Regions from separate parts of the Nissabacter archeti genome, predicted to be linked through region 2. Evidence: predicted binding sites of a transcription regulator. Region 2 holds the regulator's gene; each other region holds the start of a gene.
What was found. Region 2 encodes PhoB, which activates phosphate uptake and scavenging genes when phosphate is short. Its sites were predicted from a motif close to CTGTCATAAAACTGNCNNAT; they were not measured.
Positions count from the first base shown of each region.

Region 1: the regulator PhoB is predicted to act here: its motif matches at 1,012-1,031, upstream of ugpB (sn-glycerol-3-phosphate ABC transporter substrate-binding protein UgpB).
Region 3: the regulator PhoB is predicted to act here: its motif matches at 2,017-2,036, upstream of serA (phosphoglycerate dehydrogenase).
Region 4: the regulator PhoB is predicted to act here: its motif matches at 1,500-1,519, upstream of JK232_RS08065 (PhoX family protein).

Region 1 covers NZ_JAERKB010000015.1:90,772-93,871, forward strand. The annotation lists gene JK232_RS19480 (aminotransferase-like domain-containing protein) at 1-937, shown strand, start outside; gene ugpB (sn-glycerol-3-phosphate ABC transporter substrate-binding protein UgpB) at 1,149-2,483, shown strand; gene ugpA (sn-glycerol-3-phosphate ABC transporter permease UgpA) at 2,499-3,100, shown strand, end outside.
Region 2 covers NZ_JAERKB010000003.1:103,391-106,490, forward strand. The annotation lists gene sbcD (exonuclease subunit SbcD) at 1-937, opposite strand, end outside; gene phoB (phosphate response regulator transcription factor PhoB) at 1,212-1,901, shown strand; gene phoR (phosphate regulon sensor histidine kinase PhoR) at 1,923-3,100, shown strand, end outside.
Region 3 covers NZ_JAERKB010000018.1:62,461-65,560, forward strand. The annotation lists gene JK232_RS20890 (5-formyltetrahydrofolate cyclo-ligase) at 1-504, shown strand, start outside; gene serA (phosphoglycerate dehydrogenase) at 560-1,801, opposite strand; gene rpiA (ribose-5-phosphate isomerase RpiA) at 2,204-2,860, opposite strand; gene JK232_RS20905 (LysR family transcriptional regulator ArgP) at 3,046-3,100, shown strand, end outside.
Region 4 covers NZ_JAERKB010000005.1:99,301-102,400, forward strand. The annotation lists gene JK232_RS08050 (threonine/serine exporter family protein) at 1-232, shown strand, start outside; gene JK232_RS08055 (threonine/serine exporter) at 229-693, shown strand; gene folA (type 3 dihydrofolate reductase) at 943-1,425, shown strand; gene JK232_RS08065 (PhoX family protein) at 1,593-3,100, shown strand, end outside.

The DNA of each region.
Region 1 (3,100 bases), on a different contig from region 2:
CGCGGAGCGCGGCATCGTGACCCGCCCGGAAGACATCGTGGTGACTGCCGGTTCCCAGCAGGCGCTGGATCTGGTGATGCGTGCGCTGGTTAACCCCGGCGACATTTTTGTGGTGGAAAGCCCGACCTACCTGGCGGCGCTGCAAACGCTGGAACTGGCCGAAGCGCAGTTGCTGACGGTGCGCTCTGACCGTGACGGCATGATCGTGGACGACCTGGCGGAGCTGCTGAAAACGCAGACCATCAAGGGCGTGTATCTGGTACCGACCTTCGGCAACCCGAGCGGCGTTTCGCTGAGCCGCGCGCGCCGCGAACAGCTGGTGACACTGGCCGCCGAGCACCGTTTCCTGATCATTGAAGATGACCCGTACGGCGAGCTGCGTTTCACCGACGAACGCAACCCGACGCTGTTTGAGCTGGCGGCTGCGCTGAACGGCCACACCGATAACATTATCTACACCTCCACCTTCTCCAAAATCCTGGCACCGGGGCTGCGCCTGGGCTGGGTGATCATGCCGGCGTGGCTGCTGCATAAAGTGGCCAGCATCAAACAGGCGGCAGATTTGCACGCCAGTTCGCTGTCGCAGGTGGTGGCGGAATATTACCTCGGGCTGGGGCGGTTACCGGCGCAGATCGAAACCATCCGCGCCGCCTACAAACACAAGTGTGAGGTGCTGGCCTCCCTGCTGGAGCAGGAGCTGGGTGAACATGTGACCTTTGAGATGCCGAAAGGCGGCATGTTCCTGTGGGCGAAATTCCGCCAACCGCGCAACACCGCAGACTGGTTGCAGGAGACACTGAAGCAGGGCGTGGTGTTTGTGCCGGGCGAGTATTTCTTTGCCGCCGAGCCGGACCACTCCACCTTCCGCCTCTCTTTTGCCACCGCCACAGAAGCACAGATGCAGGAGGCGGTTGCCCGCCTGAAGCGCGCCCTGTAAGGGTTAACGGCGAGGCGTCTTTCCGGCGCTTCGCCCCTTTTTTGCCATCTGCCCGTCACTCTCACTTCATTCACCTGTCATTTTATTGTCATTTAACGGTTATTTTTCTATCATTTTATCGTGTCATGTTAGCTCCCGGTTTCGAAAATGTGTTCATGCATGAGGGGTTTACCTCGCCATGCCGTACACCCCCCCTTTTCAGGAGACAGGCATGTTTATTTCCCTTACCTTTTCACCCCGCCTTAAAACCGCTGCCCTCTGTACGGCACTGGCGCTCTCTTACAGCACCCACGCGCTGGCCGTGACCACCATTCCGTTCTGGCACTCGATGGAAGGCGAGCTGGGCGTGGAAGTCGATTCGCTGGCAGATCGCTTCAACCAGGCCCACCCGGACGTGAAAATTGTGCCGGTTTATAAAGGGAACTATGAGCAGAGCCTGGCGGCCGGGATCGCCGCTTACCGTTCCGGCAACGCCCCAGCCATTCTCCAGGTGTATGAAGTCGGCACCGCGACCATGATGGCCAGCAAAGCGATTAAACCGGTTTATCAGGTGTTCAGCGACGCGGGCCTGCCGTTCGATGAATCCGTATTCGTGCCGACGGTGTCCGGCTACTACACCGATGCCAAGAGCGGCCACCTGCTCTCCCAGCCGTTCAACAGCTCCACGCCGGTGCTCTACTACAACAAAGACGCCTTCAAGAAAGCGGGGCTTGACCCGGAGCAGCCGCCGAAAACCTGGCAGGATCTGGCGGCCTACACCGCCAAACTGCGTGAGGCCGGCATGAAGTGCGGCTACGCCAGCGGCTGGCAGGGCTGGATCCAGATTGAAAACTTCAGCGCCTGGCACGGGCTGCCGGTCGCCAGCAAAAACAACGGCTTTGACGGCACGGACGCAGTGCTGGAATTCAACAAGCCGGAGCAGGTCAAGCACATCCAGATGCTGGCTGACCTGAACAAATCAGGTGGCTTCACCTACTTTGGCCGCAAAGATGAGTCCACCGCCAAGTTCTACAACGGCGACTGCGCCATCACCACCGCCTCCTCCGGCTCGCTGGCGGACATCCGCCACTACGCCAAATTCAACTATGGCGTCGGCATGATGCCGTATGACGCCAACGTGAAAGGCGCACCGCAGAACGCCATCATCGGCGGGGCCAGCCTGTGGGTGATGAACGGCAAAGATGCCGCCACTTACAAAGGCGTGGCGCAGTTCATGCAGTTCCTGACCCAGCCGGAGATCGCCGCCGAGTGGCACCAGAAAACCGGCTACCTGCCGATCACCACCGCCGCCTACGAGCTAACGCGCCAGCAGGGCTTCTATGAGAAAAACCCAGGGGCGGACACCGCCACCCGCCAGATGCTGAACAAGCCGCCGTTACCGTTCACCCGCGGCCTGCGCCTGGGCAACATGCCGCAGATCCGTACTGTGGTGGATGAGGAGCTGGAAAGCGTCTGGACCGGCAAGAAAACCGCGCAACAGGCACTGGATTCCGCCGTACAGCGCGGCAACGTGCTGCTGCGCCGGTTCGAATCCTCCACCAAGTAACACAAGGATCGCCTGATGTCCCTGTCGCGCCCCGGTTTCCACAGCCGTTGGCTGCCTTATGTGCTGGTGCTGCCGCAACTGCTGATTACCGTGATCTTCTTTATCTGGCCGGCGGGGGAGGCGCTGTGGTACTCGGTACAGCGCCTCGATCCGTTCGGCATCTCCAGCGAGTTCGTCGGGCTGGAGAATTTCAGCGCCCTGTGGCAGGACGACACCTATCTGGAATCGTTCTCCACCACGCTTATCTTCAGCGGGCTGGTGGCGGTAAGCGGGCTTATCATCTCGCTGCTGCTGGCCGCGATGGTTGACCGTGTGCTGCGGGCGCGCCGGATTTACCAGACGCTGTTTATCCTTCCCTATGCGGTCGCCCCGGCGGTGGCCGCGGTGCTGTGGATGTTCCTGTTCAACCCCGGTATGGGGCTTATCAGCCACTGGCTGGGCACCCTGGGCTATGACTGGAACCACGCTCAGTACAGCGGGCAGGCGATGACGCTGGTGGTGGTGGCGTCAGTCTGGAAACAGGTGAGCTACAACTTCCTGTTTTTCCTGGCGGCGTTGCAATCCATTCCGCGCTCGCTGGTGGAGGCGGCGGCGATTGACGGCGCCGGGCCGGTCCG
Region 2 (3,100 bases):
GCCATACCGGGCGCGCCGGGTCGGCGTCACGGAAGGCGTGCAGCTGCTGTTCAATCTCCGCCAGCGAGCCTTTGACGATCGCCATCGGCTGGTGAACCGGCACCGGCAGGGTCTCCACGGAGGCGAGCGTTGCGCCGTCAAACTCCAGCAAATAGACGCTTTTGGTGTTGTTGGCTTCGTCAAAGCTGAGCGGAATCGGTGACCCGCTGTAGCGGATATGGTGGCTTTTTGCCACGCACTGGGCGCGGTGGATATGGCCGAGGGCGATGTAATCCGCCGGCGGGAACGCCTGCGCGGGGAAGGCGTCCAGCGTGCCGATATAGATGTCACGCACCGAATCCGAGGTGGAGACGCCCACAGTAGTCAGGTGCCCGGTAGCGATGATCGGCAGCGGCAGGCCCAGTTCGTCCCGTTTGGCCAGTGCAGCCTGATGCAGGCTCTGGTAATGGGCGGCGATCGCCTCCTGCAGGGCGAGCTGTTTTTCGCTGCCGGACTGGCCGGCGCGGCTCAGGAGCAGGTCGCGCGGGCGCAGGAACGGGATGGCGCACAACAGCGCGCCGGGGGTGCCGTCGTGCCGGTTCAGCACACAGAGCTGGGGGCGGTTGTCGGCCTTCACATTGGCGATGACCGTGGTATTCAGGCAGGAGAGCAACTCCCGCGACTCGTTCAGCGTGGCGACGGAGTCATGGTTACCGCCCAGCACAATCAACTGGCAGCGGGTACGCTGCAACGCCACCACAAAGCGGTTATAGAGCTGGCGGGCGTAGCTCGGCGGCGCGCCGGTATCAAAGATATCCCCGGCGACCACCACTGCATCCACCTGATGGGCTTCAACCTGTTCAATCAGCCAGGTCAGGAACGCCTGGTGCTCCGCTGCGCGGCTCTTGGTGAAAAAGACCTGGCCAAGATGCCAGTCAGATGTATGAATCAGGCGCATAACACTCTCGCTTTGTATTGCCTGCCCCGGAGGGCGGAGGAGGCTGATTATAAACGCCGTCGCGCCGTGATGTCGTGGGGGAAACCCGTTACGGTTTGCGAGATGCTTTCCAACTCCGTCATTTTATCGCCTGTCCGGCTACAATTAGCAGTAAGGTATGACCAATTCCCGTGCTGAATGGACGCGCTAGACTTATTCATAAATGTGTCATAAAACTGACGCATAATGGCGGCCGCACACAAACGTGATCGCTAACCTATTGGCAGGATTGACGATGGCAAGACGTATTTTGGTGGTTGAGGATGAAGCCCCGATTCGGGAGATGGTCTGTTTTGTTCTGGAACAGAATGGTTACCAGCCGTTGGAAGCCGAGGATTTTGACACCGCGCTGAACCGGCTGGCGGAACCTTTTCCCGATTTGGTATTGCTCGACTGGATGTTGCCGGGCGGTACCGGGTTGCAATTTATCAAGCACATGAAGCGTGAAGCGATGACACGTGACATCCCGGTGATGATGCTGACCGCGCGCGGCGAAGAGGAAGACCGGGTTCGCGGGCTGGAAGTGGGCGCGGATGATTACATCACCAAACCCTTCTCACCCAAGGAGCTGGTGGCGCGCATCAAAGCGGTAATGCGGCGCATCTCGCCGATGGCGCTGGAAGAGATGATTGAGATGCAGGGGCTGAGCCTCGACCCTTCCTCACACCGGGTGATGGCGAATGAATCCCCGCTGGAGATGGGCCCGACCGAGTTCCGGCTGCTGCACTTCTTTATGACCCATTCAGAGCGGGTGTACAGCCGTGAGCAACTGCTGAACCACGTCTGGGGCACTAACGTCTATGTAGAAGACCGGACAGTGGACGTGCACATCCGCCGCCTGCGCAAGGCGCTGGAGAGCAGCGGCCACGATCGCATGGTGCAGACCGTCCGCGGGACGGGTTACCGATTCTCAACGCGCTACTGATGTCGCGGCGGAGACCATAACGTGCTGGAACGTCTATCCTGGAAGGGGCTGGCGCTGGAGCTGGTGTTGTTCTGCCTGCCCGGCCTGCTGCTGGGGCTGCTGTTCGGCGGCCTCGCCTGGTGGCTGCTGGCCAGCGTACTGAGCGCGTTGGGCTGGAACTACTATAACCAGCTCCGGCTCTCTTACTGGTTATGGCTCGACCGCAGCATGACGCCGCCCACCGGCCGCTGGAGCTGGGAGCCTGTCTTCTACGGCCTTTACCAGATGCAGCTGCGTAACCGGCGGCGGCGGCGTGAGCTGGCGCTGCTGATCAAGCGTTTTCGCAGCGGGGCGGAATCCCTGCCCGATGCGGTGGTGCTGACCACGGAAGAGGGCATGATTTTCTGGTGCAACGGCCTGGCCCAGCAACTGCTGGGGCTGCGCTGGCCGGAAGATAATGGCCAGAACATCCTTAACCTGCTGCGCTACCCGGAGTTTACCCGCTACCTGCAAGGCGAAACCTTTACCCGCCCGCTGACGCTGGTGCTGAACAACGGCCACCATGTGGAATTCCGCGCGATGCCCTACTCTGAAGGGCAGTTGCTGATGGTGGCACGTGACGTGACCCAGATGCGCCAGCTGGAAGGCGCGCGGCGCAACTTCTTCGCCAACGTCAGCCATGAGCTGCGCACGCCGTTGACGGTGTTGCAGGGCTACCTGGAGATGATGGGCGAGGAGACGCTCGAGGAACCACTGCGCAGCAAAGCGCTGCATACCATGCAGGCACAGACCCGCCGCATGGACGGGCTGGTGCAGCAGTTGCTGACGCTGTCAAAAATCGAGGCCGCGCCGCCGCCGGACATGCAGGAGCGGGTGGACATCCCGCGGATGCTGCGCATGTTGCAGCCTGAGGCGCAGGCGTTGAGCAATAACCAGCACCAGATCGAATTCCGCATCAATGAGGCGCTGAAGGTGTTCGGCAATGAGGATCAGTTGCGCAGCGCCGTCTCTAACCTGGTGTATAACGCCGTGAACCATACCCCGCCCGGCACACGCATTGAGGTCTCCTGGCAGCGTACCGCGCAGGGCGCGCAATTCTTGGTCAGTGATAACGGGCCGGGCATCGCCGCTGAGCACCTGCCGCGCCTGACGGAGCGGTTCTACCGGGTCGATAAGGCGCGTTCGCGCCAGACCGGCGGCAGCGGGCTGGGGCTGGCCAT
Region 3 (3,100 bases), on a different contig from region 2:
CAGGCCGCCCATCAGGCGGCCCACCAGGTTGCCGGCCATCCGCGTATCCAGGCGGCGCACAGCGTGGCGATTTTCCTCTCTTTTGACGGCGAACTGCCGACCCGCCCCACGATTGAGCGGCTCTGGTCACTGGGCAAACGCGTCGTGCTGCCGGTTTTGCACCCTTTTTCGCCCGGCCACCTGCTGTTTCTGGACTACCAACCGGACACAGAGCTGATTCCCAATCGCCTGCGCATTCCTGAACCAAGGCTGGACGTGCGCCATATTCTGCCGTTGCCGCAGCTTGACGTAATTTTGACGCCGCTGGTGGCGTTTGATGACAGCGGCCAGCGGCTGGGCATGGGCGGCGGGTTTTATGACCGTACGCTGGCACACTGGCGCACTCATGGGCCTTACCCGATTGGGCTGGCGCATGACTGCCAGCAGGTAGAGAGCATCCCTGCTGAAGCCTGGGATGTGCCGTTGCCGGAGATTATCACCCCCGGCAAGCTGTGGCGCTGGTGAGCGGCAGGCATAAAAAAACGGGTGCCTGAGGCACCCGTTTCTCTGCAGCAACCGGTCAGTAAAGCAGACGGGCGCGAATCGTGCCGGGGATCGCTTTCATCATTTGCAGCGCGGTGTTGGCGCCGTCTGCGCTGTCGCTTTCGACGTCAATCACCACATAGCCGATTTCCGGGCTGGTTTGCAGGTACTGCGCGGCAATGTTGATGCCCTGCTCTGCAAAGATCTGGTTGATGCGCGTCAGCACGCCCGGGCGGTTTTCATGGATGTGCAGCAAACGGCGGGCATTGGCCCCGTGGCTCGGCAGCGACACTTCCGGGAAGTTGACCGCCGACAGCGTAGAGCCGTTGTCAGAGTATTTCGCCAGCTTGCCGGCCACTTCGGAACCGATATTTTCCTGCGCTTCCTGGGTAGAACCGCCGATGTGCGGCGTCAGGATCACGTTGTCGAACTCGCACAGCGGGGAGTTGAACGGATCGCTGTTGGTGGCCGGTTCTTCCGGGAAGACGTCAATCGCCGCGCCGGACAGGTGTTTGCTTGAAAGCGCGTCACACAGCGCCGGGATGTCCACGACCGTGCCGCGTGAGGCGTTGATCAGGATTGCGCCCGGCTTCATCAGTTTGAACTCTTCCACGCCCATCATATTCTGCGTGGACGGCGTTTCCGGCACATGCAGCGACACCACATCGCTCATGTTCAGCAGTTCCGAGAGGTGGCGTACCTGCTGGGCGTTGCCGAGCGGCAGCTTGTTCTCGATGTCATAGAAATAGACCTGCATCCCCAGCCCTTCGGCCAGTACGCCAAGCTGCATACCGATGTGGCCGTAACCGATGATGCCGAGGCGTTTGCCGCGCGCTTCAAACGAGCCGACGGCCAGTTTATGCCAGACGCCGCGGTGCGCTTTGGCGTTGGCCGCCGGGATGCCGCGCATCATCAGCAGCAGTTCGCCAAGCACCATTTCGGCTACGGATCGGGTATTGGAGAAAGGCGCGTTGAACACCGGAATGCCGCGTTTGGTGGCGGCGTTCAGGTCAACCTGGTTGGTGCCGATGCAGAAACAGCCGACTGCCACCAGCTTTTCTGCCGCCGCAAACACCTCTTCGGTAAGCTGGGTACGCGAGCGGATGCCGACAAAGTGCGCATCGCGGATGGACGCTTTCAGCGCCTCGGTATCCAGCGCGCCTTTGTGGTATTCGATATTGGTATATCCGGCAGCACGCAGGTTTTCAACGGTGCTCTGATGGACCCCTTCCACTAACAGAAACTTAATTCTGTCCTTCTCCAGTGATACTTTTGCCATGACCCGACCCTATTTTTTCAGACTTCAGAAATGGCTGTCGTGCAATCTTGTGCAGCAGCGCCGCTTCAACATAACAAATATTCAGCGGGCGGCAATACAAACGATTGCGGGTGGCTCAGCATAAGGCGCACCGGCGCCGGGCGTTTTTGGGGAAAAATGCTGGGGAAGCGAAAAGCGCCAGAATGTTAGGAAATTCAAACCGGGGATTGTGATATATGTCACCAAATTTACGCCTGAGAAGAAAAGATATTTCAGCGTAAAAAATATGACCGGTCATAAGCGCCGGCTATGGCCCATTCACCTGCCGCCGGGTGCCGGCAAGCCGCGCAGGCAGCGCCCTGCCCTGTTGGCCCACCGGCCCGGCCGGTTAACCTGCCCCGGCGGCCAGGGCAGATCGGGCGCTTATTTTACCGTCTTCACACCGTCTTTGGTGCCGACCAGCGCCACATCCGCGCCGCGGTTGGCAAACAGCCCCACCGTCACCACGCCTGCGATGTTATTGATGCTGTTTTCCAGTGCCACCGGGTCAAGGATGGTGAGGTTGCGCACATCCAGGATGATATTGCCGTTGTCAGTGACCACGCCCTGACGGTACTCCGGCTGGCCGCCCAGTTTCACCAGCTCACGCGCCACATAAGCGCGCGCCATCGGGATCACTTCCACCGGCAGCGGAAAGTTGCCCAGCACATCCACCTGCTTGGAGGCATCGACGATGCAGATAAATTTGCGCGCAATCGCCGCGATGATCTTCTCACGCGTCAGCGCGGCACCGCCGCCTTTGATCATCTGCATATGGCCGTTGATCTCGTCAGCCCCGTCGACGTAGATGTCCAGGCTGTCGACGTCATTGCAGTCAAACACCGGAATGCCGAGGCTTTTGAGTTTGGCGGTGGAGGCGTCAGAGCTGGAGACCGCACCGTCAATCTGATGTTTGATGGAGCCAAGCGCGTCAATAAAATGCGCCGCCGTGGAGCCGGTGCCGACCCCGACGATGGTGCCCGGCGTAACGTAATCAAGTGCTGCCCATCCGACCGCTTTTTTCAGTTCATCCTGCGTCATAGTAAGTTCATTGCTCCCGCTGCGAAAACGTGTGCGTATTATAGAGCAAGCGCTGCTGAAAAGGGCGTGCAATCCACGGCGGGGGATCACAGTTATGCCGGGGCAGCACGGTGATTTTGCCCCCGCAGCGCGGCAAAATTGTGGCATAGTGCGCTAATACAACGACTTCAGGGGACAGATTTCCAATGAAACGCCCAGACTACCGAACGTTGCAGGCGCTGGACGCGGTGATCCGTGAGC
Region 4 (3,100 bases), on a different contig from region 2:
CGGTTTGCTGTTGCGGCTGGAGGTGCTGCATACGGCGTCAGGCGTGGCGATGGCCGCCAGCGTGCTGCTGCTGGTGCCGGGCTTCCCGCTGATTAACGCGGTGGCGGACATGTTCAAAGGGCATGTGAATACCGGGCTGGCGCGTTGGGCGATGGCCAGCCTGCTGACGCTGGCGACCTGCATCGGCATGGTGATGGCGATGGCGCTGTTTGATCTGCCGGGGTGGTCATGAACCTGTTGCTGCTGTTGCTGGAAGATATGGCGCTGGCGGCCATTCCGGCGCTGGGGTTTGCCCTGGTGTTTAATGTGCCGCAGCGGGCGCTGCCCTACTGCGCCGCGCTGGGGGCCGCCGGGCATGGCGCCCGGCTGCTGATGATGCACGCCGGGCTGCCGGTTGAGTGGGCGTCACTGCTGGCGGCGGTGCTGATTGGGGTGATCGGCATTAACTGGTCACGCTGGCTGCTGGCGCACCCGAAAGTGTTTACCGTGGCGGCGGTGATCCCAATGTTCCCCGGCATCTCAGCCTATACGGCGATGATCGCGGTGGTGGAGATTGCCCGTGTGGGTTACAGCGAGGTGCTGATGGCACGCATGGTGACCCATTTCCTGCGGGCCGGGTTTATCGTCGGCGCGCTGTCGGTTGGCCTGTCGCTGCCGGGGCTGTGGCTCTACCGCACGCGGCCGGGCGTCTGACCCTTTTTGGGCAGTCCGGGCGATCTTATTCTGCCGGGTGTGCCTTTAGATACGATGAAACACGTGAATAAGTCACTATTTGTGGCGAAATAAACGGTAAAATGACGGCTTCGCTAAGAGCTGTCTTATAAATTCTTGCGGAGGGGCGAACGCTATCGACGGCTTTACTCCCTTTCCGTATAGTGGCAGCACTTTTCGGTGACACATTTTTTTCCGACGACAACACTTTCCGACACACAAGGTTCAACAATGATTATCAGCCTGATCGCTGCACTGGCGGTGGATCGCGTTATTGGTATGGAAAACGCCATGCCATGGCATTTACCGGCTGACTTGGCGTGGTTTAAACGTAACACGCTCAACAAACCGGTAATTATGGGACGCAAGACGTTTGAGTCTATTGGACGCCCGTTACCGGGACGCCACAATATTGTTATCAGCAGCCATCCGGGCGACCACGACGGCGTCACCTGGGTGACCTCGGTTGACGACGCGATCGGCGCCGCCGGTGAGGCCGCTGAAGTGATGGTGATTGGCGGCGGGCGGGTGTACACCCAGTTCCTGCCGCGCGCTGACCGCCTCTACCTGACGCACATCGATGCGGAAGTCGAGGGCGACACCCATTTCCCGGACTACGAGCCGGACGAATGGGAGAGCACCTTCAGCGAGTTCCACGATGCAGATGACAATAACTCCCACAGCTACTGCTTCGAAATCCTCGACCGCCGTTAACGCCTGACTGACCCCGGCGCGTGAGCTTCACGCGCCTGTTTCCCCTGTTTTCCCGCTGTAACAATTCTTGTTTTTTGTAACAATCCTGTCACTTTCCCTGTTTACACTGGCCCGCATCATTGCAGCCGGCAGCCTTGCTGCGTCAAATAAAGCATAGGGAATTCCGCATGAGTGACAAAATTGAACTGAACGACGATCGCCTGATCAACCCCACCCGCCGTAAGTTGCTGCTCGGCAGCGCCGGGGCGGTGGGGCTGGCGGGTTTCCTGGGCGGCATCAGCGCGTTCCCCGGCAAAAGCTGGGCCGCCGGTACGGCCGCAGGTGTCACCGGCAGCCCGCTGCTGGGCTTCAAAGGCATCGCCGCCTCCACGGAAGACAAGGTGGTACTGGCAGAAGGCTACCGTGCGGATGTGCTGATCTCCTGGGGTGACCCGCTGCACCCGGATGCCCCGGCTTTTGACCCGAACGGCGGCAACAGCGCAGCCGATCAGGAGAAGCAGTTCGGCGACAACAATGACGGCATGAGCTTCTTCCCGCTGGATGAAAACCGCGGCGTCATGGCGATCAACAACGAATACGTCAACGAACAGTACCTGTTCGCCCACGGCGGCAGCAAAGCCACCAGCCTGGAAGATGTGCGTAAATCCCAGGCGGCGCATGGCGTCTCGGTGGTGGAAGTGCGCCGCATCGCCAACTCCCCGCGCTGGGAAAAAGTGATCGATTCGCGCTACAACCGCCGCATCACCGCCGCCACGCCGATGACCTTCAGCGGCCCGGCAGCCGGCAATGCGCTGCTGAAAACCGAGGCAGACCCAAGCGGCACCAAGGTGCTCGGCACCTTCGGCAACTGCGCCAACGGCAAAACCCCGTGGGGCACCTACCTCACCTGCGAAGAGAACTTCGACACCTATTTCGGCACCAAACAAGCAGGGTTTGTCACCACGGCCGATCAGAAACGCTACACCCTGAAGCCGGATGAGCCGGAGCGCAACTGGCCCGATTTCGACCCGCGTTTCGACGTGGCGAAAAACCCGAATGAATTTAACCGCTTCGGTTGGATCGTGGAAATCGATCCGATGGACCCAACCTCCACGCCGATCAAACGCACGGCCCTCGGCCGTTTCAAGCATGAAAATGCCGCCGTGACCGTGGCGAAAGATGGGCGTGTGGTGGTGTATATGGGCGACGACGAGCGCGGCGAGTTCATCTACAAATATGTCTCCAACGGCAAAGTGGACACCGCCAACCCGGCCAACAACCGCACCCTGCTGGATGAAGGCACGCTCTACGTCGCACAGTTCAACGGCGATGAGAACGGCACCCCGCTGAAAGGCACCGGCAAATGGCTGGCATTGCGTTTCGGTGAGAACGGCCTGACGCCGGAGAACGGCTTCCAGGATGCGGCGCAGGTGGTGATCTTCGCCCGTAAAGCGGCGGCCAAAGTGGGCGCGACCCGCATGGACCGCCCGGAATGGATCGCGGTGAACCCGCATGACGGACGCGCTTACTGCACCCTGACCAACAACAGCAAGCGTGGCGGCGAGGGAATGCCCCTGAACGCGGCGAACCCGCGCCCGGACAATATCTACGGCCAGATCATCCGCTGGGATGAGGGCGGCGACGCCACCGCAGAAAACTTCCGCTGGGACATGTACGCGCTGTGCGGCAACCCGAT